4 regions of the Pseudoalteromonas sp. ND6B genome follow, and region 4 is predicted to be linked to each of the others. Evidence: predicted binding sites of a transcription regulator. Region 4 holds the regulator's gene; each other region holds the start of a gene.
What was found. Region 4 encodes sigma-54, which starts transcription at its own class of promoters, with help from an activator protein. Its sites were predicted from a motif close to GTTGGCACGNNNNTNGNNT; they were not measured.
Positions count from the first base shown of each region.

Region 1: ND6B_RS18590 (EF-hand domain-containing protein) is a predicted target of sigma-54. The motif match lies at 3,736-3,754, and genes of this name have one in related genera.
Region 2: ND6B_RS07300 (LiaF domain-containing protein) is a predicted target of sigma-54. The motif match lies at 1,334-1,352, and genes of this name have one in related genera.
Region 3: ND6B_RS17845 (BON domain-containing protein) is a predicted target of sigma-54. The motif match lies at 1,481-1,499, and genes of this name have one in related genera.

Region 1 is NZ_JQFL01000001.1:72,565-80,467, reverse strand. It holds gene yfbV (terminus macrodomain insulation protein YfbV) at 228-674, shown strand; gene rlmA (23S rRNA (guanine(745)-N(1))-methyltransferase) at 658-1,461, opposite strand; gene ND6B_RS18575 (energy-coupling factor ABC transporter permease) at 1,458-2,105, opposite strand; gene xthA (exodeoxyribonuclease III) at 2,111-2,917, opposite strand; gene ND6B_RS18585 (hypothetical protein) at 3,158-3,589, shown strand; gene ND6B_RS18590 (EF-hand domain-containing protein) at 3,793-4,314, shown strand; gene scpB (SMC-Scp complex subunit ScpB) at 4,465-5,055, shown strand; gene rluB (23S rRNA pseudouridine(2605) synthase RluB) at 5,052-5,921, shown strand; gene ND6B_RS18605 (YciK family oxidoreductase) at 5,996-6,742, opposite strand; gene ND6B_RS18610 (VolA/Pla-1 family phospholipase) at 6,950-7,903, shown strand, end outside.
Region 2 is NZ_JQFL01000053.1:27,388-35,290, reverse strand. It holds gene ND6B_RS07295 (VOC family protein) at 171-587, shown strand; gene ND6B_RS07300 (LiaF domain-containing protein) at 634-1,299, opposite strand; gene ND6B_RS07305 (BON domain-containing protein) at 1,613-2,182, shown strand; gene ND6B_RS19955 (YqaE/Pmp3 family membrane protein) at 2,247-2,405, shown strand; tRNA gene ND6B_RS07315 (tRNA-Ile) at 2,683-2,759, shown strand; gene ND6B_RS07320 (methyl-accepting chemotaxis protein) at 3,020-4,897, shown strand; gene ND6B_RS07325 (5-carboxymethyl-2-hydroxymuconate Delta-isomerase) at 4,984-5,313, opposite strand; gene ND6B_RS07330 (winged helix-turn-helix domain-containing protein) at 5,475-7,595, opposite strand.
Region 3 is NZ_JQFL01000002.1:68,773-76,675, reverse strand. It holds gene ND6B_RS17835 (tRNA1(Val) (adenine(37)-N6)-methyltransferase) at 1-30, opposite strand, end outside; gene srmB (ATP-dependent RNA helicase SrmB) at 107-1,333, shown strand; gene ND6B_RS17845 (BON domain-containing protein) at 1,573-1,893, shown strand; gene ND6B_RS17850 (mechanosensitive ion channel family protein) at 2,639-3,595, opposite strand; gene yaaA (peroxide stress protein YaaA) at 3,701-4,480, opposite strand; gene tal (transaldolase) at 4,699-5,649, shown strand; gene ND6B_RS17865 (DUF3545 family protein) at 5,877-6,065, shown strand; gene ung (uracil-DNA glycosylase) at 6,132-6,794, opposite strand; gene ND6B_RS17875 (cobalamin-binding protein) at 6,791-7,639, opposite strand; gene cobO (cob(I)yrinic acid a,c-diamide adenosyltransferase) at 7,639-7,903, opposite strand, start outside.
Region 4 is NZ_JQFL01000080.1:28,286-36,188, forward strand. It holds gene lptA (lipopolysaccharide transport periplasmic protein LptA) at 1-361, shown strand, start outside; gene lptB (LPS export ABC transporter ATP-binding protein) at 358-1,083, shown strand; gene ND6B_RS01835 (RNA polymerase factor sigma-54) at 1,464-2,963, shown strand; gene hpf (ribosome hibernation promoting factor) at 2,990-3,277, shown strand; gene ptsN (PTS IIA-like nitrogen regulatory protein PtsN) at 3,282-3,734, shown strand; gene rapZ (RNase adapter RapZ) at 3,754-4,596, shown strand; gene ND6B_RS01815 (HPr family phosphocarrier protein) at 4,621-4,893, shown strand; gene mgtE (magnesium transporter) at 5,033-6,391, shown strand; gene ND6B_RS01805 (YgiQ family radical SAM protein) at 6,479-7,903, opposite strand, start outside.

The sequences.
Region 1 (7,903 bases), on a different contig from region 4:
TCAGTACACTTGGTTGATATATAAGCATTGTAGGCTTAAATGGGTATAGACTAAAGTGTAGTTGACTTTATTAAAAGGGCTTTGTGGAATTCTTTTAATAATTTATGCTTTTTGTGAGTTTTACTAATGAAATTAAGCATTTTTACCGATAAAGTGAGAGTTGTGTTACACTTTTATAAGCAAGGTGCTTTTACAAGTGTTAAATGCCGTGATTGTGAGGATTTATAATGCAAAAAAGTGTGATATCACAAGTTCAATTAGGGCGCGCTTATGCTAAAACATGGCCTATGCGTAAAGAGGTCGCGCCATTATTTGCCGAGTTTAAAGTGATCAAAGCAACCGAGCTTGCGATTACAGTAATGCCTATTTTAGCCATGCTAACTTTGTTTTTTCAGCTTAATTATTTAGGCCCTGATTTTTTACCTCAAGCTATTGCCAGTAGTCTATTTTTTATCTCCTTGCCGTTACAAGGGCTTTTATGGCTAGGTAAACGTGCGCAAACAGAATTAGAACCCGCTATGCTGCAATGGTACAACGAGTTGTTTGCAAAAATGATCGCCAACGGTTACGACGCACAAATGGGGAAAAACAAGCCCCGCTATTTGGAGCTTGCTGAATTGTTAAAAGACATGTTTGATAAAATGGATAAAACCTTTACTAAAGAGCAGTTTTAACAAACTGGCTAATATAAAATGACAAGGTAACCTTATGATGCTGTTTTTGTTCAAGTGCCTGCCAATGCTCGGGTCTGAACTTCCATGCAAAGGGTGTCATCATTATTAAATTTCTTACGTCGCTAAATGTGAGTGACACTTGCTCTGTAATGAGCTGTTGCGATGATTGTTTAAAGCCTGTTGGCGTAGCAACTTCAGTATGTTCATTTACCGTATTATAGATATATTTTTTCAACTCTTTGAGGTGCATAGGCCCAGGGCTTGCCACCACTAAACAGCCATCCTCTTTAACAAGGCGAGAAAGTTCATCGTCAAACAAAGGGGCAAACACGCTAATTAACACATCAGCAAGGTGATCATTAAAGGGCGCGTGGCTTATTGATGCCACGCTAAATTGACATTGTTTGTATCGTTTTGCTGCGTATTTTACCGCCGACTTAGATATATCAACACCATACACAGTAGCTTGCGTGTTATTTGCTATAGCATGGGTGTAAAATCCCTCGCCACACCCTAAATCAATCACTATATTTGCATTGAGCGGTTTGACTAAATTAGCTAAGGCCGTCTGTAAAAATGCATAATGGCCTTGCTCTAAAAAAGAACGCCTTGCTTGTACCATTTCTAAAGAGTCACCGGGCTGTTTAGAGTTTTTATTTTGCACGGGGAGTAAGTTTACATAGCCTTCTTTGGCAAAATCAAAGCTGTGGTTATTATCACAGCGTAATGTTTTTTCATTAAGTGCCGATGGAAGTTTGCAAATAGGGCAATGGTAATGAAGACTCATGAGCCTAAATAGTCCTTATCAAAAAAAGTTTTTACCCAGTGCGGGCGATAGGTGATCATAACAGTTATTGCCATACCGTTTAGCATTGCTTCAGGAAACGCTAAAATAGGACTGAGATAAATGTAGTTTTCTGTTAGCTGATGCCAATTATATTCGCCAATTGCGTAATAAAAAACACCCCCGAGTATAATGTTAACGCAAGCAACGACACCAGCCGTTAAAAAGCTACAAACAAATATATAGATAAAAAAGTGCCGCGCTAAGTAGTGGTAACAAAGCATAAATACAAAGTAGCTTAATAATACTGGAATAAACGCACTTATTAGTAATTTTACCGCAATCAGCTCGAATGCTATTTGTCCAAAAGCAGTTAGCAGGGCTGTTGCTAATACACAACTTAAAATAGCCAGACGCCAGCCTAAAATCAGCGTTACAGCAGTAATGCCCAGTATATGAAGATCAAGACCAGGTAAAATACCGGCTTTTATACGCCATAGTAAAGCGAGCACCAGCGCGCAGGCAAACACACCGGTTTGCCTAGCTGGCGTATTAAATAAATTGGCGTATGTTGATTTATTAACACTTAAAAAGCCAATAGCAATAACACCAATCCACAGTAATGCCTGTAATTGCACGCTTAGCATAATCGTTAATTAAACTCAGACCAAATAGGCGCATGATCTGAAGGCTTGTCGATAGCACGTAATTCGTAATCTATACCGGTGTCGATACAGCGAGCTGCTAAGTCATGCGTTGCCAAAACCACATCAATCCTTAGTCCACGATTATCAACAAAACCCTTAGAGCGGTAGTCAAACCACGAGTATTGATCGTTAGTTTCTGGGTTTTGCTCTCTAAAGGTGTCTTTAAAGCCCCAGTTTAATAACGTTGCTAGCCATTCACGCTCAACGGGTTGAAATGAACATTTTCCGGTTTTTAACCAGCGTTTTGCGTTTACCTCACCAATACCAATATCTAAATCGGTTGGAGAGATATTAATATCGCCCATTACAATTACATCTTGATCAGGCGTGTAATGACTATTTAGGTGAGTCATTAAGTCTTGATAAAATTGACGTTTATAAGGGAATTTAGTTTCGTGGTTGATGTTATCGCCTTGCGGGAAGTAGCCATTCATGACATGCAGGTCACGGCCATTTTCTTGCTCTACGGTAACGCTGATCATTCGCTTTTGCGACTCATCTGTGTCGGTGGTAAAGCCTTTTAATACCGACTTAGGCTCTTTTTTGCATAACATTGCCACACCGTAATGCGCTTTTTGTCCATGAAAATAAACGTGGTAACCCATTTTTTGTACATCGTCTAGCGGAAATGCTTCATCGTGCACTTTTATCTCTTGAAGACCAATAATATCTGGCTGGTGTTTATCAATAATAGCTTGTAACTGATGTAGGCGAGCACGCAGGCCATTGATATTAAAAGAAATCACTTTCATAAAGTTTACCTTCAAATTTATTTTCATTGTTAGCTAAATTGTATCAGTATTTGGAGCGACATAACATGACTGAAACGAGAAAATAGCTGCACAAATGTTGATCAATTTTTGCTTAATGTTTAAACATTGTAAATGCAATATTAAATAATAAAATAAATAAAATATTCAATTGATATGTTAAAAGTTGTCTATATAATGCGCAAAAATCGTTTGTTTAACTCGTTCAAATAGGACTACCTGATGAAAACTCAATTACTTTTAGCCGCCTCTCTTTTTGTTTCTGTAACTGCTACTGCGCAAAGCAATACGTATTACAGCCAAGACAACAAATTAGAGTCTAACTTATGTGTAGTAAGCGCCAATGAGGGGTTTTCGGCTGCTCGTAAAATGGCAGCAAAGCACGGTGTATATTTATCGCGTTATTCAAAAAGTATCCTATGTAACGGTCAAGACATCCGTGACATTGCAAAAAAAGAAGCAGCAACGCAATCAGTTGTGTCTAAAGTAGAAGTATTTGCAAAAGATTCACACCAAGAAACACAGTTATGTATGACTGCATTAAAGCAAGGCTTGCAACCAGTACGTAAGCAAATTGGTAACTTAAATTCATTAAAGTGTAATGGCCAAAGCGTTACTGATTTTGTTAAGCGTTACCAAAACGCTGCAATCTAAATTACCGTATTAGATATAAATAGCTCGGTTCTTACCGAGCTTTTTTTTTTGCAAAAATTACCAGAGTAGCTTGCAAAAATTGCATTATTAAATATCGTAATAGAAGTTGTTCTTGGTTAATTTTTTGATTTTAATGGTTTATTTTTTTTGGCATCGTATTTGTATTACTAGATTTGAAATTTATTAATACAAGGATACGTCTGATGAAAAAATTAACGATAGCTTCTACTGTTTTAGCCGCATTGAGTTTAGCCGCTTGTTCTTCAAATCAAGGTTTAGAAAAAATCGACAGTGATTTTGCAAGCTTAGATAACGACAGCGATGGCTTTATTTCTAAAACAGAAGCCGACGATGATAGTATTTGGCAGCACTTTTCAAATATAGATACAAATATGGATAACCAAATAAGCCGTAATGAATATGATGCTTATATGCAGCTAAATGCTGGGAAAGTTGCTACAGATAGTGAAGTGAGTGAGTCTGCATTTAAGGCTGATATTGCGAAGTTTGATAAAATAGAAAATGACTTTAAAAGCTTAGATAATGATAGCAACGGCTTTATTTCAGTTTCTGAAGCTGACGATGATGATATTTCAAATCATTTTGGTTACATGGACAGCAATAAAGATAAACGAGTAAGTAAAAAAGAGTTTAATAGCTATATCCAAAAACATGGTGATTCTGTTGCAGAGGACGATGCACTTGAGCAATTTAAAAATAGCTAAATTACATTATTAAATACACTTGATACCAAGCCAGTGTTCTTCACTGGCTTTTTTATACCTATAAATGTTATTTTATTAATATGTTTTCCTAGTTTGCCGTTGTTCTGTCATAATAGATGGCTGTGTGTTTTTATTAACTTTAGAGTGATTATGGTTGGTCGGCGAATTAGTGATGAACAATTAATTGAAATCATTGAAGCGGCGATTTTTGTGGCAGGCAAGCCCGTATCAAAACGTCATCTTAAGGACACGGTTTTAAACGACTTAGCAATTTCTATGGCGCGCATTAATGATGCTGTAGAGGCCATTCAAGTTCACTATCAGACGCGTGGAATACGTTTAGTTGAGGTAGGCAGTGGCTATCGTTTTCAAGCGTGCAGTAGTTTAAGCCCATGGTTGAGTAATTTATGGCAAGAACGTGCCCCTAAATACTCGAGAGCTTTACTCGAAACCCTGTCGTTAATTGCATACAAGCAACCCATTACCCGTGGTGAAATTGAGCAAGTGCGGGGTGTAGCAACTGGCTCAAATATTATTAAAACTCTGCTTGAAAGAGAGTGGATTAAAGTAGTTGGGCATAAAGAAGTACCCGGTAAACCGGCACTTTATGCAACGACTAAACAATTTTTAGATTATTTTTCGATAACGGGACTTCATGATTTACCCGCATTGCCAGAGCAACAGCAAAGTAAAATTACCCAGTTATTAAGTGATCCTTCTGTGAGAGAACCATCCGAATGAGTATACAAGGTGAAAAGTTACAAAAAGTCCTAGCCCGTGCAGGCGTAGGCTCACGCCGTGAAATGGAAAAATACATTGATGCAAATCGTGTGAGTGTAAACGGTAAAGTAGCTAAGTTAGGCGACAGGGTTGAAGAAACCGATTTAATTCGTGTTGACGGCCATACCGTTAAAATAGAAGAAAAAGCAGACAGAATTTGTCGTGTAATTATGTATAACAAACCAGAGGGTGAGTTAAGTACGCGTAAAGACCCTGAAGGCCGTAGAACCGTTTTTGACCGCTTACCTCGTATTGATGGCGATCGCTGGATAGCCGTAGGCCGATTAGACGTTAATACCTCAGGCCTAATGCTTTTTACCAATGACGGTGAATTGGCAAACCGCTTAATGCACCCAAGCTATGAAGTTGAACGCGAATATTCAGCACGTGTATTTGGTGAAGTCACTGACGAAACAATGAAAAACTTACTGCGTGGCGTAGAACTTGAAGATGGCCCCGCAAAGTTCACTGGTATCAAGCCTATGGGCGGTGAAGGTATTAATCGTTGGTATAATGTAACGCTTAACGAAGGTCGTAACCGTGAAGTGCGTCGTTTATGGCAATCACAAGATGTGGAAGTATCACGTCTTATTCGTATTCGTTACGGTAAATTAGAGCTTGATAAGCGTGTACCGCAAGGTGGCTGGATTGAGTATGATTTAGATACGGTTAACTATTTACGTAAAACAGTAAAGCTTGGCAAAGAAACACAAACTAAGCTGTCGGTTATTCCTGAAAAGCGTAAAGACAAGCGCGCTAAAATAAACCAAATTCGCAAGGCGGTTAAAAAGCACAATCAACGTGTAAAACCGACTAAACGTAAGTAATTAAAGCATAAAACAACAAAGCCGCTTTTTATAGCGGCTTTTTATAGCGGCTTTTTTACGTTTAAAACTAAATATTACTTTTTAGCTTGTGCGTCTAACGATTGGCCATTGATATCTTTTGAGTCATCACTCATTAAATACAGGTAAGTTGGCATTAAATCTTCAGGTGTTGCTAGTAAATCACGATCTTCACCTGGGAATGCACTTGCACGCATTGATGTACGTGTTGCGCCTGGATTGATGCAGTTAACACGGATTGGCGTTTTTTCAACTTCACACGCCCATGTTTGCATCATACCCTCTACCGCAAACTTAGAAATAGCGTAAGGTCCCCAAAATTCTCTTCCTTTACGACCTACACCCGATGAGGTAAATACCACTGAAGCACTTTTTGACTTACGCATTACAGGGAACAACGCTTTGGTGATCATCGCTTGTGCTATTACGTTTACTTTCATTACATTTTCGAATGTTGATGAACAAAAGTGCTCCAACGGCCCTAAAGTACCTAAAATACCAGCGTTATTTAATAGTCCATCAAGGCGGCCAAATTGGCTCTCGATAGTTGCAGCAAGGTCGCGGTAGTTTTGTTTAGTTGCACCTTTTAAGTCCATAGGCACAATCGCTGGCTGTGGGTAGCCTGCATTGACGATTTCGTCATACACACATTCTAGCTTATTAGTTGTTTTTCCTAATAAAATAACGGTTGCACCATGTTTAGCATAAGTAATTGCTGCAACACGGCCTATACCATCACCTGCGCCTGTTATCAAAATTACTTTGTCTTTAAGTGCGTTTTCAGTTGCTTGATAGGTATGCATAAAAGTACCAATGTTTAAATTTTTTTTGATTTTAACATAGCAAATCGACAAGTAATCGAATTTATTACAAATTTAGGTGGCGAAACTAGAAAGTTTACGTTAAGTTTAACTGGTCTAATGTCTCATTAATATACTAGCTACATTATTTTAACTTAATTACACTGACTATAAACACACTATAAAAATAAGATTTGTGCGGAGAACACTATGAAAAAAATGCTACTCTCGCTCTCAGTTGCAGCTGCATTAGCAGGCTGTGGCGGCGGAGAAACGTTAGAAGATGTTAAAAACGATTCAGTTACAGTTATTCCAAAAGCTACGGTAAAATTTGACCCTGCAAATGGTGTAATTTCGGTTCCTAATGATTTATTGATGAGCGGTACGCGCGATGGCACATTAAACATTCCTGGTGAGCTAAATGACGAAAATGTTTCTATCCCTCGCGCTGCGTATGCGGATCCGCAACTTGCACTAGGGGCACTTGATGGCTGGTCTACGCAAGTTCCTTTTAAAATAGATTTAACGTTTCCACCGGGCATTAGCCTAGATGAAACGTCTGCAGCTTCACCAGGCTCAGTACGTATTTTTGAAGTGATCATGGGTGCAAGCCTAACAGATGCCGAATGCTCACAAGCACCAGCCGGTGCTGCATGTAAATTAGTGGGCGAATTAACCTTTGGTGTTGATTTTGTTACACAAGGCTCTGGAGACGCGGTTGCAATTATTCCACTTAAGCCATTTAAGGCTGGTAGCTCGTACATTAATGTACTAACGACTGGGCTTAAAGATTCAGAAGGTCGCTCAATTGAGCCATCATCAACGTATGCGACTGTTAAACAAGAAGCACCGTTAGTAACACCATCACAGCTTGCGCTGCAAGGGGCTGTTAATAGCTACGAAAACGTAGTGGTGAGCTCGGGTGATATCACCAAAGACGATATTATTTTTTCAGCCGCGATGACGATGCAATCAGCAGGTCCTGTGCTTGGCACAATCAAAAAGATTTTAGCAGCAAGCTTAACAGAGCCAACAATTCCAACGCCTGCGTTGCAAATTCCAACACAGCCTATGGCTAATGTACAACAAGCGTTTGCAATACAAGGTGTAACGGTGCCTGACGTATTCCAAGTAGCACAGTATCAAAAAGGCAGCATCCAGCTA
Region 2 (7,903 bases), on a different contig from region 4:
CATAAAGTAAACCATAAAGCCTAAATACTTGTGAGTGTTTTTTGTACAGCCATGATCTTTCAATATATTTATCGGAATAAAAACAGACAATAAATTTGTAAATTAGCGCTTTACCTAAAGTTAACTTGAGGTTTTATGATGTTCTATATTCAATTAATAGGAAGAAAGTTATGAAATTAGAACACGTAAATTTAGTTGTTAGTGACATAAACGCCATGCTTAAGTTTTACCAAGCAGCGTTTCCCTATTGGTCAATTAGAAGTGAGGGGGAAGGAACTTGGTATGGTAAAGCAAGGCGCTGGGTACATTTTGGTGATAACGATCAATATATTGCTATAAGCGATCACGGTGAAGGGAAAAACCGCAACCTATCAGGACATCAAATTGGTTTGGCACACTTTGCCTATGTAACCAATAACTTAAATGCAGTAATAGCGCGCCTAAAACATGCGGGCTTTGCAATAAGTAAAGAAGGTGCTGTAAATCCATTTAGAAAAAACATTTATTATATTGACCCTGCAGGGTTTGAAGTTGAGTTTGTAGAGTACATGAGTGATGTACCTAGTGAGCGAAATAACGACTTATAATATGAATGAAGCCAACGATTATGGCTTCATTCAATGTTTAGCATATTTAATAATGTTTACCATTTATGCCAAGTTGAGTTTTTAGATCATTTGCAAAGCTAATAAATTTTTCTTTAATAGTGCGCTTAACTTTAATTTCCACAGAGCCCAAAACAGTTTTTCCTTCAATGTGAATCGTTGGCCCTTGGCGCTTATTAAGTGACACTGTTTTATTTTCAAAACTGCCTAAAATACAAAACATTTTAGAAACTACATTAACGTGCTCTGGTACATATATTTCTTCGCTGCCAAAGTAACAATTAACGTGAATAGTGACATGTTGATGGGTAAAAATAGCATCCGTAAAATCAAGATTGATTGACCCCATGTAGTTTTCTATATAAATGTTTTGAGGAACTACCCATTGGCCGCTTCGTTCACTCGAACCAAGAATGCTTCTTAATGTAAGTGGCTCTTCATCAGTCTCATGCTGCGCGCTATAATTAGGTGCAAACTGAGAGTGCTTTTGCGCCTTATATTGTTGGTCAGTATTTAAGGTTAAATCTTCAACGAGATCCATAAGTGCTTTATTGTCACTCGCTGCCATGGCGTCGTCTAAGCGCCTTTCAAATGCTTCTACAGAAATAACACCATGGCTGTAGTTATAAATGAGCTGATCAATCACTTGCTCACGAACTTGCTCAATAGGGCGGTCTTCAATTTTAACAGACATTTAAATTATCCTTTTATGATTGCTGGTTATTTCAAAGCAAGCCTTATACCAAATATTAAATTGTTTAAATTCAGTGGTTTATGATTTTGGGTTTTTGATTCTTTATTATATTAACGAAAGATTAACCAAATATACAATTATTTAGTAAGTTTCGCTATTCGAGAAACTTTTACGCAATAGTCTGTAAATGTTTACTTAGTAGGTTTAAGCCAATATCTACTATTTTAAATTAACCTATTGAAATTAAAGGTTAAAAAATGTTGGCCCGATGCTCGCATTAGCTTAAGTGTCTTTAATCAAAAGGAGAACGATTATGAAAACATTTAATAAGTCTATGATTGCAGCCCTAGTATTAGGAACAACCGCAATGGGCGCTCAGGCAAGCAGTTGGGAAAACGAAAGCAAAGATGCTTGGATTGATGGGAAAGCAGAAACAGTATTGCTTATGAACACCAATCTAAATAACTTTGATATCAACACGGACGTAAAAAACGGCAAGGTAATGCTAACAGGTAAAGTAAACAGCGAAGTAGATAAAGAGCTTGCTGAAGAACTCGTACTAAGCCTAGATGGTGTAACTGACGTTGAAAACAGTCTAACTGTGGTAAAAAACACCGACATGAAGAAGCATGATTCTAAAATGATGGGTAACGACACTGAAAGTGATTTAACAGATGCTAAAATCACTACAGTGATCACAACACGTTACTTATTTGATTCTGAAGTAGGTGGTACAGACATTGATGTTGATACCGATAATGGTGTGGTAACTCTTAAAGGTACAGTTGAGTCTGATGCTGAAAAGCAATTAGCGATGGAAATTGCTAAAAACGCTGAAGATGTTCGCAAGGTAGTTGATGAATTAACTGTTATTGCAGAATAATACACTATACTAAAGCCCAGCCCTGCTGGGCTTTTTGCTTTGCTAACATTATAAGGATTAAATTATGGATATCATTAGAATTATTTTTTCTATTTTATTACCACCACTGGGTGTGTTTTTACAGGTAGGACTAGGGATGCATTTTTGGTTAAATATTTTGCTAACTTTGCTCGGCTATTTCCCTGGATTAATTCATGCGATTTACATTATTGCCAAAAAATAATGTAGCAGCATAGCAGGACATTTAATACTGAGTTGCTAAGTGCTCCCAAAGGTATGTGTATTAGTTACTCAGGCTGCTATTAATAAATGGATTTGTTTTACAAAACTCATCACTAACAAAACCTCAAAGCTTACTATTTGAGCAGTTAGCCCCTTGATTGTTAAAATAAAGCTTTTTGCTAGTGACAAGCCCCTAAAAACTTTTTATACTGCAACCCGCTTTAGTCGCTCTGTGGCTAAACGCTTCAAAAATTAACTGCTTACAGTTATACAAAGATGGCCCCTTAGCTCAGTTGGTTAGAGCACACGACTCATAATCGTTAGGTCCCCAGTTCGAGTCTGGGAGGGGCCACCACTTTTCAAAGCTTTCCAAGTAAATAGAAACTCACCTTCCTAGTTTATAAAACTTCATTTCTATTACTTCTATTGTATTTTTATCAGCGCACTGATTTTTTTATTAATTTTATTGAATACATTGCAATAAACACAGTTGAATCTACTATTAAAGTGTTATGGGATTTTATTATAAAAATCTTTATTTTATGACCTTTAATGTCGCTACTGTTAATTGTGTGCAGTATATAAAATACCGCTTTGTTACCCCTTAGGTGCTCTATGTTATTAAAACGAAAAGTATACCTTAGCCTTATTTTGGCTGTTGTTGCTCCTTTAGCAATATCTACTCTAATATTTTCAAATAGTATTCGCTCAAATACAGAAGAAAAACTAGCCAAAGTAGATTTACCAACAGCGCTTAGTGAAGTGAAAAGCCAAATCGAATTAGAGTTATCGACTCCTATTATTGTTGGCAAAGAAATAGCGCAAAACTTATTTGTGCAACAATGGATGAATAATAATGAAGATGCGCAAAGCCGAGGTAAATTCATTGATTACCTCAAACATATAAAAAATAAAAACCAAGCCAGTAACGCATACATTATTTCTAAAAACTCCCGCAATTATTACACCGATGAAGGTATTTCTAGGCAAATAGACAGTAGTGATACTTGGTTTGATGCTTTTTTAGCATCGGATAGACCATTTGAAGTAGCGCTCGACATAGATAAAGGTAGCTCTGAGGTGATGGTATTTATTAATTATGCCATTGAGCTTGATGGGCAAAGACAAGGAATTGCCGGAATAGGCCGTTCGCTCGATTCTATGGTGGATCTCATAAGTGAATATAGGATAGGTGAGGGCGGCATTGTTTATTTGGTCTCTGGTAGTGGCGAGATTATGCTGCATGGTAATAAAACTAAAATAGGGCAATCTGTTGACTTGGCGCCGATTAAAAATGGGGCAATTCAAAGTAAAGTAATTGATGGTGATGACTATGTTGTATCAAGTACGCCTGTAAACTCATTAGGTTGGCATCTAGTTGCTGAAATTCCCCAAGAGCAATTATATGGCGCAATTAATAGTGCTATTAATACTAATATCATTTTTGGTGTAATTATTGCGCTTGTTGGTTTAGCGTCAGCACGCGTGTTGGTAGGGCAAATATTTAGGCCAATCGAAAACATTACTGCAGCAGTGAATGCGTTAACAGAAAAAGATGGCGATTTAACAGCGCGACTCCCTACTGATGATAATAATGAAATTTCAGACTTAGCGGTTAAGTTTAATCTGTTTTTAGAGCAGTTACATTATATGTTCAAACAGGTTTCTGAGTCGGCAATTCATGTTAAAGGTATTTCCCAAGATGTGCTTGAGCAAGTGCAAGGTGCGGCAAATTTAGCTGAAGTGCAATCATCGAGTACGCAAACGGTGGCGGCAGCCGTTAATGAGATGGAGGTTACGGTTCAGGATATTTCTGGTAGTGCCAGTAATGCGGCAGATATTGCTACTAAAACCGAAGAAACGACGCACAAAGGGGTTGAGTTTGTGCAAAGCACGATTAAACAAATGGAACAACTGGAAGCGTCAATGGCCAATTCTGTGGCCTCGGTGTTAGAGCTTTCGACAGAGATTAAATCAATTTCTCATGTATTAGATGTAATTAAAGGGATTTCCGAGCAAACTAACTTATTGGCGTTAAATGCGGCTATTGAGGCTGCTAGAGCGGGTGAGCAGGGCCGTGGCTTTGCGGTAGTTGCTGACGAAGTAAGAACGCTTGCGCAACGTACCGCGGAGTCTACGGAGCAAATTAATGAGATGATTGATTCGTTAAATGCTAAAGCGTCAAGCACGGTAACAGCGATTGAATTGGGCAGCAAAAACACCCTAGAAAATGCCGAGCGCTTAAAAGAAACCGGCCATACATTAAATGGTATTTCACAGGAAATTGTACTACTAAGCGAGTTAAACAACTCAGTGGCTACTGCAACGCGAGAGCAAACACTAGCAACCTCAGAAATTAGCCAAAATATTGTGATGATTTCTGATTCGGCAGAGCAAACCAAAGAAAATATGAAAAAGTCAGAGCATCTTTGTAACGGTTTAAATAAAGAATCGAATATTTTAAGGGATTTACTGGGTAAGTTTACGCTTTAAACACGATTTAATTAAAAAATCAGTTGAGCGAGGAAACCATCATAGTTATAGAGTTCTCGCCTATAACTATGATGTTGTAATGGCGGTTAGTTTTTACGGTAAATCTCGTGATCCATTTCGTAAATATTTACGCTTAAACTGTCAGAGGCTCTGCAATACGTTTGCAAGCAGGCTAGTAATTGCTCACTTAGTAGTTGCTTTTGCTCAATGGAACGCCCAGCCATAATATGCACCGCAATATGAATAAACCCTTCTTTACCCACACCTAACTGATAATGCTGATAAGCAATAGCGCGAGTCTTTATTGTTTCTAAATCAAATAAGCCACTTTCAAACGTTGTTGTATGGATTTTTTCCACAAGAACTTGAGGTAGTAAAGGCAGATCTTCTGAGTGTTCAATAATAATGTGTGGCATTTAACGTATCCTCTTTAGATTGGTTTATTTAATTATACCAAACGGGTTTGTACACGCTAACCCCATAACGCTTAATTTTTAAAAATGTGGCTTGAACATATTTTTAGCAATAAACTATTTAAGCAATTACAAGACCTGTAGCGTGTTTAATTTTAGATTTATTATGGCAAATATTTTTGGTTGATACGTTTTATGTCAATTTGTGGTGACTTATACGAAGAGTACACAAGCCAGTTGGTATTTGTAATAAAGGTTAAGCCAGAGGTGCGACTAAATGCGCGTTCGGGAAGGCGTATTACGTCATGATGGCTGTTGGTTGAGAAGTCGTAATAACTCAAACGGTAATCACCTTGTTTTACATTAAAATAGTAAATACGCGATTGCGCTAAGGTGTCGCCTTCAAAAAAATACCACGAATTATGATTTGATAAATTAATTTCGCTAACAAGTGGTTGCTCAGTTTGGCTATCTGGGTCTTTTATCCATAACTGATTGGTTGCTTGGTTTGCAAAAATTAAAGCGCCTTGCTTGTTTTCATAAGCGTATAGTGTTGGTGAATCTATGGCCTGTGCGAGTTTATTGCCCTTTAAGTCGAAGCGATAAACGTGTTTATCATTCGCTACCAATAGGCTTTTACTATCTGCAGCCCAACTCGGTTTTCCATGGTAACTAAAGCCTGTGGGTAATGACTGACTTGATTGGGTGTTAAAGTCATAAAGGTATAGCGCATGCTCACCAAGATGAGAAGCAACAAAGGCAATGTAATTACCATCAGGTGACCACACCGGGTTGTAAATATTTGCACTGAGATTAGTAAGCTGTTTTCGTGAGGTGCCGTCTTGATTTGCAGTCCATAATTCCATTGAGCCCGATTCGTTAGATACAAAAACTAACTTTTTTCTGGCTTTACTGTAATCAGGAAAGCGCGTATTAAAGTCGCTTGATAATACCGGAAAAGGGGAACTTGCAACCGCATTACTGGTTTCTACACGCATTAATGCAGAGTCGATATTCCATTGATGAAAATACAAACTGCCATCATGTGCATATTCTGGGTAACTTAACCCATCGATGTGCGCATTGATCATTTGTTGTGTTTTAAGGTTATAAAAATAACCTTGGCGCTTGCCTTTTTTAACACCCGAAAAGACGAGTTGTGGCTTATTAGGGTGCCAATCAACGCCTCTCATATCAACAAAACCTGAAGTTAATTGCTTGGCATGAGCTGTTTTTATGTCGATTAAAAATAATTCTTCAAAACCCGTTGGTAAATTACGCGATACCACCAGCTGTGTCGCATCTGGTGAAAACACGACCGACTCATCGGTATATTGGCATGCCGACGTACAAGGGACTTGAGTAACTGTGTATGGCGATGAGGTTAAATCGACAATGTTAAGCTGGGTAAGATTATTATTTTTTTCATCTTCACTAATATAAACCAGCTTAGTGCCTGTGGCATTAATGTCTATATCGGTACTTGTTTTATTACCGCACAGCCCTAAAACAGTGGTATTGCCCGAGGCAATATTTTGCTGAATGACTTCACAACCTTGAGCAGCTATACGGCGGTAATAATAAATAAACGTTAAATCAGGACTAAATACCGCTCTGCCCTCAATGAATGGGGTGTCGGTAAGTGCTATTGCAGCTTGCTCTGGTAAATGAAGATCACGTAAGTATAAATTAGCTTTGTGTCCTGGGCGACGCCACGAATACGCTAAAAAATGACTGTCATTAGAAATAGCCGGAAACAACTCTCTTCCTGGGCTGGTGGTAATTGTTTCAATGTAATCGTACAAACGTGCTGCATGTTGCGATTGAGCAAGTGGCTGCTTTGCGTTTTCAAAAAGGGCGCTATAACCCCAATAGCTACCTAATAATATAACAATAGCAAGTACGCTAGCGTAAATATACCCAGAGCGAAGCGGCGTATTGTTAATGCTATTAACAGGCTCTGGCGTTGTTGGTTTTTGTACTAAGCGGTAACCCGTTTTACGCAGTGTTTCTATATAGGTATTGTCGGGGTCGAGTTCTTTAAAGCTTTTACGAAGATGCCATATGGCATTTGTCAGTGCTTTTTCGCCCACATATTGATTACCACCCCACACATTCTCTATTAGTTGCTCACGCGTCACTGCGTTTGGATAACACTCTACCAAGTAAACAAGTAGTTCTATAAATTTAGGTTGTAATACACAGGTTTTATCGGCACAAAACAGCTTATTTTCAAACACCGATATTTGGCATTTTCCAATTGAAAATGTCTGTTGAGTATTCATAGTTTGTGTATTTAAACCTCTTGATTAATTACGTTACTAGGCAGTGTTTAATGCAAAATAAAGCGATAGTTGGTTAACATTCGATTTTACATCATTCTAACACGAAAACCTTAAGTGTATGATTATAAATAAATAGATATTAAATAGATATAAAATAGGGATATAAACGAGACACCTCTCATTGTGCTTTTATTCACGATTACTTACAACATGTTATTAGTAAAATAAACCAATTGGTACAAAACAAATTTAATAACTAAAAAGTTAATCAAAAACGATTTGTACTAATGGAATAATAAATAATAAGG
Region 3 (7,903 bases), on a different contig from region 4:
CTTAAATTGTTTAAATGCAAAACCAGACATTTTTTCACCTTTTCATTCACCAAGCAGGTTTAAGTGCGTATAATTAACGGCAATTGTCCCCTATTTTTGACACTCTATGCAATTTTCTGAATTTGATCTTGATGATAAGCTACTCAATGCTATTAATAAAATGGGATATGAAACCCCCACTAGCATTCAACAACAAGCCATTCCTGAGGCGTTGCAAGGACGCGATATTTTAGCGTCGGCACCAACAGGTACAGGTAAAACGGCGGCATTTTTAATTCCGGCAATTCAATATTTAATGGATTTCCCACGTCGTGATCCGGGCTTTGCACGGGTATTAATTATGACCCCAACGCGCGAGCTTGCTTATCAAATTCATGAACAATGTGAGTTACTTGCAAAACAAACCCAGTTAAAAATTGGGGTGGTTACCGGCGGTATAAACTACGGTACACACAAAGAAATTTTTGAAAATAATAATGACATTTTAATCGCCACACCTGGGCGTTTAATGGAATATTTAGAAACCGAAAACTTCCATGCAGAAAACGTAGAAATGCTCATTCTTGATGAAGCCGACCGCATGCTCGACATGGGTTTTCGTAAAGAAATGCTGCGCATTTGTGATGAAGCTAAGAACCGCCGTCAGTGCTTTTTATTCTCAGCTACTCTTGAAGGTGACAGCGTAGAATTATTTGCAGAGCGTATTTTAAACGACCCCGCGCTACTTGAAGCCGAATCATCACGTAAAGAAAAAGCTAAAATACACCAATGGGTTCATTTAGCCGACGACTACCGCCATAAACTAGAGCTATTAGTTAATACTTTAAATGGCCCTGATGTTAGTAAAGCGATTGTGTTTGTAAAAACCCGTGAGCGTCTTGAAACCCTTATTGGTGAGCTTACTAATAACGGCGTAAAAGCTGCGTGGTTACGTGGTGAAATGCCACAAGATAAACGCATGAAAGCCATGGAAAACTTCCACAGTGGCAAAACCCGTATTTTAGTCGCTACCGATGTAGCGGCCCGCGGTATTGATGTAGCTGATATAAGCCACGTAATTAATTTTGATATGCCTCGCACTGCAGATGTATACGTACACCGTATTGGCCGTACAGGTCGCGCGGGTAAAAAAGGTATTGCAATTTCACTCATTGAAGCGCACGACATTGGCATACTTTACAAAGTAGAACGTTACATAGAGCAAAAGTTAAAACGCCGTGTATTTAAAGGATTAGAACCAAAGCATAAAGAAGCCAAGCCACCGGTTAAAAAGCGTAAAGATCCAGTAAAAATGAAAGCAAAGAAAAAAGCCAAAGCTAAAAAGAAAAAATAGCTTTAGCTTTAACACATTTAATTGAGCCGACGTTTGTCGGCTTTTTTGTGGCTTAAAAACAGTGAGTAAGCTATTCATAGTAATATGTAAAAAATACTTAGCTGAATAACTAATTAATAAAATAGTAAGTTATTTCAAATAGTTAATCTTGGAATGAAACTTGTAATCCTATCGAATATACGAGTATTAAAACGCCGAGTAATGGCGTTGTTTTTTAGTAACACACTAAGGATATAGTTATGAGTCGCATTAAATTTACTATCGGTTTTATTTCGTTTTGTTGTTTATTTTTATTAGTCTCTGCTTTTAAAGTCAGTGCAGCAACGCATTTAGCTGTAGTTAGCAGTGTGGCCACACAACCTAATTTACAACAATCTATTACTCATGAATTGCGCACTAACCCAAATTTAAAGTTAGAAAAACTAAACGTACACGTTAATGACGGTGACGTTGAACTTAAAGGTGAAGCCAATAACGGTTTTGAACGCGCTCTTGCACAAAAGTTTTTAGAAAATATGGATGGGGTTAAAATCATTCATAACAAAATTAGTGTCATTTAATACAACTTTTTCTTAACCAATACACTTAACTTATCCCTCAGCGCTGCTTGTTTCTCCAACACAAGCGGCGCTTTTTTATGGTTTGCACAATATAATTCACTGCAGAGCATATTCCCAAGCCAGTTTAAATACTTAATTAAAAGCCTTTTAGTTTACGCACCAATCGCGACGCTCATTGCAGCTGCTTATACTTTTGAAACCTTTGTTTATAGACACTTATTATAAAGCGCTTACATCAAGCTTGGGCTCTAGTTCGGTTGATTAAATAATCTATTTTGAGATGAGAAACCTTATCGATATAGTTTTATAATTGAGGCGTTTTTAAGGCAGTTAGCGCAAGGCTTTAATTACTTCAGATCATCAATTGGGTCTGTTGTTCTTTCAAGGTTTAATTTGCAGTAGTCTGTTTGGTATTTAGCCAAGGGTTCTGCCCAGGGACATTTACTCTTTGTTGCCTACATGGATGGTGGTAAGGAGCGTGAGCAGGACGCGGAAGCTTTGCTCGGTTTTTACTTATTATTACATGGATGTAAGCCAGTAGAATAACGCAGGAGCAGTTATCGAGCCCACTAGGCAACAAACCTCGCGTCGCGATTAAATAGCTCTTAGTTTGAACTAATTTTAATCCGCAAAGGTCAACAGACCCTTATATTATTTATTATAAAAAGCGCGTTTTAATTTGTAAAAACGCGCTGATAGTCAGTAACTATTTCCCAATGCTTTTACCTTCGGGGTTTTAAATTATTTACTCACCTTGGCTTGCATCAGTATTATTGTCACCCTCTTTATTTGCTGACTGCTGACTTATTTTATCGCTTATCATGGCATCGAGTTTTTCACCGCCTTTAATACCAAAATCCAACGTACGAATAGGAAACGGAATACTAATATCAGCGGCATCGAGTGCTTGCTTAACTGCCACAACTCCTTTGTGACGCACCGTCATAAAATCAGGCTCACCAGGGTATTTGATCCAAAACCACACTAACAAGTTTATACTGCTATCACCAAAGCCTTCGGCATAAACAGCGGTTTCATTTTTGCGGATCACAAAGTCAAATTGGTTAATTTTGTCGACGATGACCTCACTGGCTTTTTCTATGTCGTCAGCGTAAGAAATACCCACCGGCACTTCTATTCGTCTTACCCCTAAGGTGCTGTAATTACGCAGTACATTTCTAAACAGTATTTTATTAGGTACCAGTATCAATTGCCCGTAAAAGCTCTCTATTAGTGTGTTGCGCAAGTTTATTGAATGTACCGAACCAAACACATTATCGGTTTCTATGACATCACCCGCTTTAAACGGTTTACGAATTCCCATGGCTATACCCGCTATCAGGTTTTCGGTCATATCTTGAAAAGCAAAACCAATGGCAAGACCAACAATACCTGCACCCGCAAGCAGTGATGTAACGGTACTTTTTAAGCCCATAAAATCAAGGGCAATAAATACCCCCACACTCAGTACAATAACTTTAAATATTGAGGCCATTAAATCGGCAATTTGCGTAGAGTCGAGCGAGCGACGTAAAACATTTTTCATTCCTTTGCCTGCCAAACGGGCAATAAATGAAAATAGAATGGCAATAATTACTGCAACGATAAAGTTTGGGATATGACTTATAACTACATCAAACCAACCGCCGAGCTTTTCTTCTATCAACTTTTCGGCTTCTGTAATTGAGGGAATTGAGAGCATTTATTTTATACCTTAGTTAGGGTTAGTAATCTAAGGTTTGCAAAAATAACGCCAGTATAAAAAAGCCATGCAATGCATGGCTTATTAAATACTTTAAACGATGTGTTAGTTTTGCTCTTCGCGTAAAAATACCGGTTCAAGTTCTTTGGTGGTTGCCTCTGGGCTAAAGTAATAGCCGGCCACAGTAAACTCTTTGAGTTGGCTTAATTGAGTCACTTGATTTTCAATGATGTAGCGTGCCATCATGCCGCGCGCTTTTTTAGCGTAAAAGCTAATCACTTTATATTGGCCGTTTTTACAGTCTTTAAAGTGTGGTGTAATAATGTGTGCGTTAAGCGTTTTTTTATCTACTGCTTTAAAGTATTCGTTAGAGGCTAGATTTACTAAGTATTGTGCATCTTGTGCCGCTAATACGTCGTTAAGTTTATTAGCAATAACACTGCCCCAAAACTCATATAAGTTTTTACCTCGGCTATTTTCAAGTTTTGTACCCATTTCTAAGCGATAAGCCTGCATTAAATCAAGCGGCTTTAATACTCCGTATAATCCCGAAAGTATACGTAAATGGTCTTGAGCGTAATCAAGCTGCTTAGTAGTGAGGGTATTAGCATCTAACCCCCCGTATACATCGCCGTTAAAGGCAAGCACGGCCTGTTTAGCATTATCGGTAGTGAATGGTTGTGCCCACTCACTAAAACGCGCTGCGTTGAGGCCTGCGAGTTTATCGCTAATTTTCATTAAACTGCCAATTTGCGCAGGAGTTAGTTCACGGCATACTTTCATGAGCGCTTCGCTGTGCTCAAGTAATTCAGGTTGAGTGAACTTATCTGTTGCGGGTGGCGTGTCGTAATCAAGATTCTTTGCTGGTGAAATAACAGTGATCATAGTTAGCTATTGACTTGTAAATTATTTAATGTCAATTTCAACATTAAATGAAACGAAAAGCACGTTTTGTTTAAAATTATCCTACCTAAAACTCAACCGTTACCGTTTTTTTATTGATAAGGACATAAGACCTATCAAGCATTGTCACACTGTTGCAGTATAGCTATATTAAGGTAGTTTAGATTTTCTTTTAACTTGCTTGGAATGAGGAAAAGCAAATGACTAGCGCTCTACAAAGGCTTAAACAACATTCTTCTATCGTGGCCGACACGGGCGATATAGAAGCCATAAAAAAACATCAACCTGAAGATGCGACTACCAATCCATCGCTACTTTTAAAAGCGAGCGAGATTGAAGCTTACAAACCTTATCTAGATAAAGCATGGCAGTATGCAAAAGAAACAGAGCAGCAGCCTGCAAAACAGCTAGAGCTGGCTTGTGATTATTTTGCAGTATTACTTGGTAAAGAAATTAGTGAAATTGTACCGGGTTATATTTCTACCGAAGTTGATGCACGTTTATCATTTGATACCCAAGCAACAATTAATAAAGCACACACGCTATTGAGCCTTTACGAAAAAGAAGGCGTAAGCAAAGACAAAATTTTAATTAAAATAGCGTCAACATGGGAAGGTATTAAAGCGGCTGAGCAATTAGAAAAAGAAGGCACTAAGTGTAACCTTACTTTATTATTCAGCGATGCCCAAGCGCGCGCCTGTGCTGATGCAAACGTATTTTTAATCTCTCCATTTGTTGGCCGTATTTTAGATTGGCACGTGGCAAACGGTATGGAAAAACCAACCGATCCGCTTCAAGATCCGGGTGTGCAATCTGTACGTAGCATTTTTGAGTTTTACAAACGTCACGACTACAAAACCGTAGTTATGGGCGCAAGCTTTCGTAATACCGGTGAAATTATTGCCCTTACAGGATGCGATAAGCTAACAATTAGCCCTAACTTATTAGAAGATTTGGGTAATTTAGAAGACGCACAAGAATACTTACTAGAGAGCGACATTGCTAAAGAGCCAAAACCTGAGCCACTTAGCGAAGCACAGTTCCGTTGGTTACATAACCAAGATGCTATGGCGACTGAAAAACTCGCTGAAGGTATTCGCTCATTTGCTGATGCGCAAGAGCAGTTAGAAGCACGCTTTAAAGCAATGTAACTAACAGCTGTTTTATTAGTTTAAAAACGTCGCTTATTGCGGCGTTTTTTTATACCTGCAATTTTATTTTAAATACTCGCCTTGTCCCCATTTAAGTGCTGTTCTCATTGATCTTCATCAAAATACCACCCGTTAGTAACAGTTTTGTCACATTTATATTCTATTTTGTTAATAGCTGTGGTATAGATACTGCCGAGGTTCAAAAAGTGGTCAATAGGAGATAATCAATGGATAGCCTAAACGAAATAATAGAAATATTAGAAGGTTCTGATACATCGAAAAAAACCTCTCAAAAAAATAAAAAAAGAAAGTGGCGTGAAATAGAAGCAATAAAAGATAAGCAACGTTTGCGCAAAGAACTACAGGAGCTCGACTATTTTGCAGATAGTGTTGCTATTGATGAGTTGGAGTTTTGATCAACAAACCCTAATAGCAACTAAAAAGGCTTTCATAAGTGAAAGCCTTTTTTAATATCTATTACCCTATACTTGCCAATTAATGGGCTGCGCGCCTTGCGCTATTAACAGTTCATTGGTTTTTGAAAAGTGCTGGCAACCAAAAAAACCTCGATGCGCCGAAAGCGGCGAAGGATGCGGCCCTGCCAATACATGATGGCGCTGGCGATCAATACTTTTACCTTTTTTTTGTGCATGTGCGCCCCATAAAATAAACACCACACCTTGGCAGTGCTCATTTATATGAGCAATCACGTTATCGGTAAATTGCTCCCAGCCTAAGTGTTTATGAGAATGCGCTTGTCCTTGCTCTACGGTTAATACAGTATTGAGCAAAAACACACCTTGCTCTGCCCAGCCTTGTAAATAGCCGTGTTCTGGCGTAGTAAAGCCATTAATATCAGTCACTAACTCTTTATAAATGTTTTTAAGCGAAGGCGGAAGCTTTTTAACCTCAGGCAATACTGAAAAACACAAACCATGCGCCTGCCCTTCTCCATGGTAAGGGTCTTGACCTAATATAACCACTTTAATGTCGCTAAGTGGAGTTGCATCAAATGCGCTAAACACCTGTGATTTTGGCGGATATACAGCAGTGCCTTCGGCTCGTTTATTCGCAATATATTCAAGGGTTTGCTGCATATATGTTTGGCTAAGTTCATGGTTTAAAAAAGATGACCAGTTGCTCATAATTGACTCTTAATAAATTCTCTAGATATATCTACTTTGTCACACATCTGCGCTAATCCATCCAACATTCTGGGGGTAAACCGATGTAATAAATCAGCATTGACGCTAATAAACTGCTCATACTTTACCGCAGGAATTTCAGGCCACTGCTGCCAATTAACTGTGGGTATTACCCTTTTTGATTTTTCATCAGGAATAATAATAACTTGTGGCTTAGTAACTATCACGTTTTCGATGCTAATTTGTGGGTAATCTGTGTCGCTGTTTGCAAATACATTGGTTACTTGGCAAGTTTCGATTAACTGATTGATCCATGTATTTTTTGATACAGTCATCATAGGCTCAGGCCACAACTGATAAAACCCAGTAAGCGTGGTTTTATCTTTCTGTGTAACTTTAATTGCGTTGAGTTTGGCTGTAAATGTCTCGGCTACTTGTTTACTTTGCTCAATATGACCCGTTATTTGGCCTAGTTTTAGTATTTCCGAGGCAACCCCTTCAATAGAACGTGGATCACTTAAATATAATTCAATTCCTAAACGCTTTATTTGTGCTAAATCTTCAGCCTGATTACCACTTTTCCACGCAATTACCATGTCAGGTTTTAGCATGAGTAACTTTTCAATAGAAATGCCATTGTAGCCACCAATACGCTCAATTTTAGTCGCCTCTTGCGGGTAATCTGCGTAATCCAGCGTGCCCACTATTAAATCACCAGCACCAATAGCATATAAATTTTCAACTATGTGTGGTGCTAAAGCCACTATACGAAGCGGCTTGTCAGCTAGGGCTTGAGGTACATTAACAGCAAACAATAACAGCCCAAAAACAATACGCTTTAACATTAGTAATCAAAGCCTTTCAATGCTTTTACGCCCGACTCAAACGCATGTTTTACATTACGTACTTCACTTACCGTATCGGCAAGCTCTATTAAAGTGCGATGCGCAGCACGACCAGTAATAATTACCGATTGCATAGGCGGTCTATTATTTACAGCAACAACCACTTCTTCAAGGTCGATATAACCATAGGTCACCATATAGGTGAGTTCATCGAGTAATACCACATCGATACTGCTGTCGCTTAGCATCCGCTTTGACTCTTGC
Region 4 (7,903 bases):
TGGTAATCGCCGTATCACAGCTGACCGTTTAGAAGTGCATAAACGCGATGACCTAGGCGATAACAAACAGTTATTAATTGCCACAGGCAGCCCTGCATATTTTGAAGAAACACAAGCCGATGGCACCATAATGAGCGCCAGTGCGAATGAAGTGCGTTACGATGTGTCGCTGCGTTTTTTAACCTTAATCGGCGATGCAAGCATTGCTCAAGCAGGTCAAAAAATAACAGCTAAAAGTATCACTTACGATATCGAGCAGCAGTTAATTAGCGCAGAAAAAGACGAAAACTCAACAGACCGTGTACACACTATTTTAGTGCCTGTTGAAAATAAAAAAGAAGATGATAAAGGCCAACCATGAGCACATTAAAAGCAGAGCTATTAGCTAAAAGCTACAAAGGTCGTGAAGTTGTAAAAAACGTTGGCCTAGAGGTTGAAGCTGGCAGTATTGTGGGGTTACTTGGCCCTAATGGTGCAGGTAAAACCACCACTTTTTATATGATTGTAGGCCTTGTCCCTAGTGATAAAGGCAAAATATCAATTGATGATAAAGATATTACTTTATTACCGATGCACAGCCGAGCGCGTTTAGGGATTGGTTATCTACCGCAAGAGTCGTCTATTTTTAGAAAGCTGACTGTTTATCAAAACTTAATGGCTATCTTAGAAACACGTAAAGAATTAAACAAACAACAACGCGAAGATACCTTAAATAATTTACTTGATGAATTTAGCATTCAGCATATTCGTGACAGCCAAGGTATGGCCTTATCAGGTGGTGAACGTCGCCGCGTTGAAATTGCGCGAGCATTAGCAGCAAACCCTAAATTTATCCTTTTAGACGAACCCTTTGCGGGGGTTGATCCTATCTCAGTATTAGATATTAAAAAGATTATAGAGCATCTTAAAAACCGTGGCATTGGCGTACTTATTACAGACCATAACGTGCGCGAAACACTTGATGTTTGTGAAAAAGCCTACATAGTTTCTCATGGGGAGTTAATTGCATCAGGCACTCCTGAATACGTATTAAACGATAAAACAGTACGCGATGTTTATTTGGGCGAGCAGTTCAAGCTCTAATATGTGTGTTATTCCACTAAGCATCTGCTAAGATTAATCATACTTAGTCTGTTGACCTTTCAAGGTTGAATTTGCAGCAGTCTGTTTGGTATTTAGGCAAGGCAGAGCCTATGTGGTGTGGTATTCCCCATAAATAGGCGATAACGCAGCATCAATGCCAAACAGGCGCTGCCCTTCGGGTTCTGCCTAGGGACGATTTACTCTTTGTTGCCTACATGGATGTAGGTAAGGAGCGTGAGCAGGACGCGGAAGCTTTGCTCGGTTTTGACTTAGCCCACTAGGTTACAAACCTCGCGCCGCAATTAAACCGCCCCTAGTTTGAACAAATTTTAATCCGTAAAGGTCAACAGACCGTAATTTAAAAGGATTGTTAGAGATAAATGAGGCAATCATTACAGCTGCGCATGGGCCAGCAACTTACAATGACTCCACAGTTGCAACAAGCAATTCGCTTATTGCAACTCAGTACATTGGATCTCCAGCAAGAAATTCAAGAAGCGCTCGATAGCAACCCCTTGCTTGAAGTTGAAGAACACGATTACAGCGAAGACACTGCAGGTAAAAACGAACAAAAAGCCGATAACGATGACTTAACGCTAAGTGCCTCAGCTGACGATAAACCTAGCGAGTATGAGCAAGATAGCGGCGAAGCAATGACCAAAGACACCATTAGCGATGATATGGCTATGGATGTTACTTGGGATGAATATATGAGCGCTGCGCCTGCCTCTTCATCGGGCCCAATGCCAGAAGATGAATCTATTTATCAAGGCTCTTCGACTGAAACGCTGCATGAGTATTTAATGTGGCAACTTCAACTGACGCCGTTTAGTCCTACCGATGAAGCGATAGCTATTGCAATTGTAGAAGCTGTGGACGACTCAGGGATTCTAACCCTTAGCTGTGAAGAAATATTAGAAAGCTTTAACCAAGAAAACGACGGCGAAGATGAAGTTGAACTTGACGAAATAGAAGCGGTACTAAAGCGTATTCAACTATTTGATCCAGTGGGAATAGCCGCGCGTAGTTTACAAGAGTGCTTGTGTATTCAGCTAAATCAATTTGATAAAGACACACCTTTTTTAAACGAAACAAAAATGATCTTAACCGATCATATTGATTTACTTGCTGCACGTGACTATCGCACGTTGATGAAAAAAACAAAGCTTAAAGAAGATGAGCTTAAAGAAATCATGACGTTGATTCATACGCTCAGCCCAAAACCGGCAGACACTATTGTTAGAGAAGAGTCTGAATACGTTATTCCTGATGTGTCGGTTAAGAAAGTTAAAGGTCGTTGGGTAGTTGAATTAAACCCAGATAGCATGCCTAAGATCAGAGTAAATAGCCAATATGCAGCTATGTCGCGTACGGTTAAATCAAGTGGTGATAGCCAGTTTATTCGCTCGCACTTACAAGAGGCTAAATGGTTTATAAAAAGCTTAGAAAGTAGAAATGACACGCTACTTAAAGTAACCAACTGTATTGTGCAACAGCAACAGGCCTTTTTTGAACACGGTCCTGAGGCTATGAAGCCTATGGTGCTTAACGATGTGGCTGAAATGGTGGAAATGCATGAGTCGACTATATCGCGTGTTACTACGCAAAAATACATGCATACACCACGTGGCATTTTTGAGCTTAAATATTTCTTTTCAAGCCATGTAAGTACTGAAAATGGTGGCGAATGTTCATCAACAGCAATACGTGCATTAATTAAAAAATTAATCGCTGCAGAAAACTCAGCTAAACCATTGAGTGATAGTAAAATTGCAGATATATTGGCAGAGCAAGGAATTAAAGTAGCGAGGAGAACTATAGCAAAATATCGCGAATCTCTAGCTATTCCCCCGTCTAATCAACGTAAAAGTTTGATTTAAGGCGTACAACAAAGAGGAAAATGTTTATGCAACTGAATTTAACTGGTCGCCATGTAGATATTACCGACTCGCTTAGAGACTACGTAAATAGTAAATTTTCGAAGTTACAGAGGCACACTGATCACATAACGAATGTGCACGTTATTCTCGATGTAGAAAAACTAAACCAAAAAGCTGAAGCAACCGTTCATGTAAGTGGCGCTGAGATTTTTGCCTCTACTGAGCATCAAGATATGTATGCCGCTATAGACTCGCTCATTGACAAGCTAGATCGTCAAGTAATTAAACACAAAGAGAAACTTGCTCGACACTAACACTATGAAACTAAGCTCACTTATCTGTCAGGACTGCAGTAAAGCTGCGGTCCTTTTTAATAGTAAAAAAAGAATTTTAGAATTTATCAGTGAATTGGCTCACAATAAGCTGCCCTATTTAACACAACAAGATATTCTTAATGCATTAACTGCAAGAGAAAAGCTTGGAAGTACAGGCATTGGCCGAGGCATTGCTATTCCACATGGTCGCATGAGTGGAGCTCAAGAGCCCCTTGCTTTGATTTTAGTGAGCGAAACAGCTATTAATTTTGATGCGATTGATAACCGGCCGGTTGACATTTTTGTCGCGTTAATTGTTCCCGATGGCGATAATCAGCAGCATTTGAAGACGCTAGCCACGATTGCTGATAAGCTCAATGATAAAGAATTTTGTAAGCAATTACGAGCAGCAAAATCCGACAATGAGCTGTATCAAGTAATTGTAAGTCAACCGTAGTAACAATTAAGGGTGATAAATGGAATTAATAATTATAAGTGGTCGCTCAGGTTCTGGTAAATCTGTTGCGCTGCGTGTTGTTGAGGATTTAGGTTATTATTGTGTAGATAATATTCCTTTAAATTTATTGCCATCTCTTGTTCGTAGTGTTTCCGACAGCTACAACAAAATAGCCGTAAGTGTTGATGTGCGTAATTTACCTAAAGAGCAGCAACAGTTTAATGAAATCATTGAATATTTACCTGGTTTCACTAAGCCAACGGTGTTTTATTTAGACAGTGACGATCAAACCTTAATTAAACGTTTTTCAGAAACACGGCGTCTCCACCCTTTATCTATTGATTCTTTGCCGCTTGATTTAGCCATAAAAAAAGAAAAACAACTGCTTGATGTATTGATTAATCGTGCTGATTATATGATTGATACCACAGATTTAAGTGTGCATCAGCTTGCTGAATCTATTCGTGAAAAAATACTCGGAAAAAAAGATAAACAACTGATCATTACCTTTGAGTCATTTGGTTTCAAACACGGCATCCCTAAAGAAGCAGATTACGTATTCGATGCCCGTTTTTTACCAAACCCGCATTGGGAGCCTGAACTTAAGCCACTTACGGGGCTGGATCAACCAGTAAAAGACTACCTAGCAAGTCACAGCATAGTGCAAAAATTTACATGGCAAATTCAAACATTTGTGCAAACATGGCTGCCGCATTTAGAACGAAATAACCGCAGCTACTTAACCATTGCAATTGGCTGCACAGGTGGGCAACACCGCTCTGTTTATTTAGCGCAAACCATTGGCGAAAGCTTTGCAATGAGTCATCCTAATGTAAAAATTCGCCACCGAGAACAAGAATAAAATCAAAGCTTGCGAGAACATGTCATGCGCTTAGAAAATACATTTTTAATAAAAAACAAATTAGGATTACACGCTAGAGCGGCGACAGTACTAGCTCAGCTTTCTGTGCAATTTGATGCCACAATCACTTTATTTCAAGATGACAAACAAGCCGCTGGCGATAGCGTGCTGGCACTTATGTTACTCGAAAGCAGCCAAGGCAAAGAAGTTAAGGTGGTATGCGAAGGCCCCGACGCTGAGCCTGCACTTAGCGCAATAGGTGAACTCATCGACCAACGATTTAATGAGCAAGAATAAAAAAGTTCATTATTAATTCATCATCCTAAGCTTAGGTTAATAGTGGTTGAGTTAGTTTGCTCACATAAAGTAAGATAAACTAAAATTGAATAGCATTTATACCCTTCCAGCATGTAATACAATTTAATTAAGGACGCCAATGCCTGAAGCTTTAGAACAAGATATTCCACTACAACAACTAAAACAGGTGACTAAGTCACTAAATAGTGGTCAATTTGTTCAAGTTAGACGCATGCTGGCAAAAACGGCGCCTTGTGATACCGCACTTCTTTTAGAATCATCCCCGCATAAAATTCGCCGTATGCTCTGGCAGCTTGTTGATCCTGATGTACAAGGTGATGTGCTTGAAGAGCTGTCTGAAGATGTACGTTTGGGCATTATTGCGCAAATGGCACCCGAGCACATTGCTGCCGCAACCGAAGACATGGGCCATGATGACTTAGGGGAAGTACTACGTAGCCTACCTGACACCGTTTATAAAGATGTTGTTAGCGCTATGGATATTCAAGATAGAGAACGTGCAACGCAGGCTTTATCGTATCAAGAGCGCTCTGCTGGCGCATTGATGAATATAGATACCGTTACTATTCGCCCCGATGTGACTCTAGATGTGGTACTGCGTTATATTCGCTTACGCGGCGAATTACCTGAGGGTACAGATGACTTATATGTGGTTGATGAAAATAACTGCTTTTTAGGCGCCCTATCGCTGAGCACTTTATTAACCAACCCCCCTGAAAAAATTGTTCATGATTTAATGGATGAAGACTGTGAGTCTATTCCTATTTCAATGGATGAGAGCGAAGTTGCACAATTGTTTGAGCGTCATAACTGGATATCGGCACCGGTTGTTGATGACAACGCACACTTGCTTGGGCGGATCACCATTGATGATATCGTTGATGTTATTCGTGAAGACGCTGAGCACAGTTTACTGGGTTTAGCGGGTTTAGATGATGAAGAAGATACCTTTGCACCTGTGTTGAAAAGCTCTAAAAAGCGCTCAATTTGGCTGGGTGTAAACTTACTAACTGCATTGCTGGCTGCAATTGTGGCGAGCTTTTTTGAAAACACCTTAGCTATATTACCAATTCTTGCTGTGCTCAATGGCATTGTCCCGTCAATGGGTGGGGTTGCAGGCAGCCAAACCTTAACTTTGGTTATTCGCGGTATCGCGGTGGGTCATATCAACCAAACTAACCAACGTTTTTTATTATTAAAAGAACTCGCTATCGGTGCGATTAACGGTATGGTTTGGTCTATCCTAATTGCCGGTGTTGTTGCGCTTTGGCAATGGGATTTCAAACTCGGTGGTGTTTTAGCGTTTGCTATGTTTATGAATTTAGTTGCAGCAGGTATTGCGGGTGCTAGTATCCCACTATTGCTTAAAAAAATGAAAATAGATCCAGCACTTGCAGGCAGTGTGGTACTAACCACGGTAACTGATATTGTTGGTATATTTGCCTTCTTAGGTACTGCGACTTGGTTATTGATTTAATCTTTTTATAAACGTTTTTAAACAAAAACACCGCATCAATACGCGGTGTTTTTGTTTAAGCCGATAGTTACTTTACATAAGTTAAGGCTACTTAGCGCGTTGGCGATTACCACCTACCTTAGGTTTAGTGTTGGCTTTTTTAAACTGGCTAAAGCCAGTATGACGAGTCAGCGCAGGACGACCGCCCTTGTTACCTTTTCCGCCTTTGGTTTGTCTTTCATCTCGCCCTTCTTCAGGGACTAAACAGTTAGGTCCTTTACCAATAAGCTTGGCTTTGCCCATGTTACGCAGGGCTTCGCGGATCATTGGCCAACCGGCAGGATCGTGATAGCGTAAAATTGCTTTATGCAAACGACGTTGACGCGCTCCCTTAGGCACAGCAACTTGCTCAGTATTATTTTTAATATTACGAAGCGAGTTCATTTCTGTGTGGTAAATGGTGGTAGCGTTGGCCATCGGTGATGGATAAAAGTTTTGTACCTGATCAAGCTTAAAATCATTCGATTTCAGCCACAAAGCCATGTTTACCATGTCTTCATCTTTAGTCCCCGGGTGAGCAGAAATAAAGTATGGAATTAAATACTGCTTTTTACCCGCTTCTTTTGAGTACTTATCAAATAACACTTTAAATTCATCATAGGCGCCCATACCTGGTTTCATCATTTTTGATAATGGGCCATCTTCTGTGTGTTCAGGTGCTATTTTTAAATATCCACCAACATGATGGGTTACTAGCTCTTTAACGTAACGAGGATCACGTACTGCAAGGTCATAACGCACGCCCGAAGCAATTAAGATCTTTTTGATCCCTTTAACCTCACGCGCCTTTTTATATAAGTCGATAGTGGGTGTGTGATCGGTATCCATATGCTTACAAATATCAGGATACACACACGACAAGCGACGGCACGTACTCTCTGCTTTTTTACTGGTACAACGCAGTTTGTACATATTTGCAGTTGGCCCACCTAAATCAGAGATAACCCCAGTAAAGCCCGGCACTTTATCTCTAATTTGTTCAATTTCTTCGATAATCGATTCTTGAGAACGGCTTTGTATTATGCGCCCCTCATGCTCGGTAATAGAACAAAACGAACAGCCGCCAAAACAGCCGCGCATAATATTTACCGACGTTTTAATCATATCGTAAGCGGGAATTTTATTATCGCCATAACTTGGATGTGGTATACGCTGGTAAGGTAAACCAAACACGTCATCCATTTCCTGAGTTTCAAGCGGATAAGCCGGCGGATTCACCCAAATAGAACGATCGCCATGACGCTGAAATAACGCCCTTGCACAACCTGGGTTGGTTTCTTGATGTAAAATACGTGATGCATGGGCATACAAAGGCTTATTAACGCTAACCTGCTCAAATGCCGGCAGTTTAACGTAAGTTTTTTCCCACGGCTTAGGACGAGCAGGCTGGATGGTAATTGGTTTTGCAGCTTCTGCTTGTAAATCGATGCCGGCTTGCTTAAATTCTGATTTAGCACAGCCCACATCATCCGC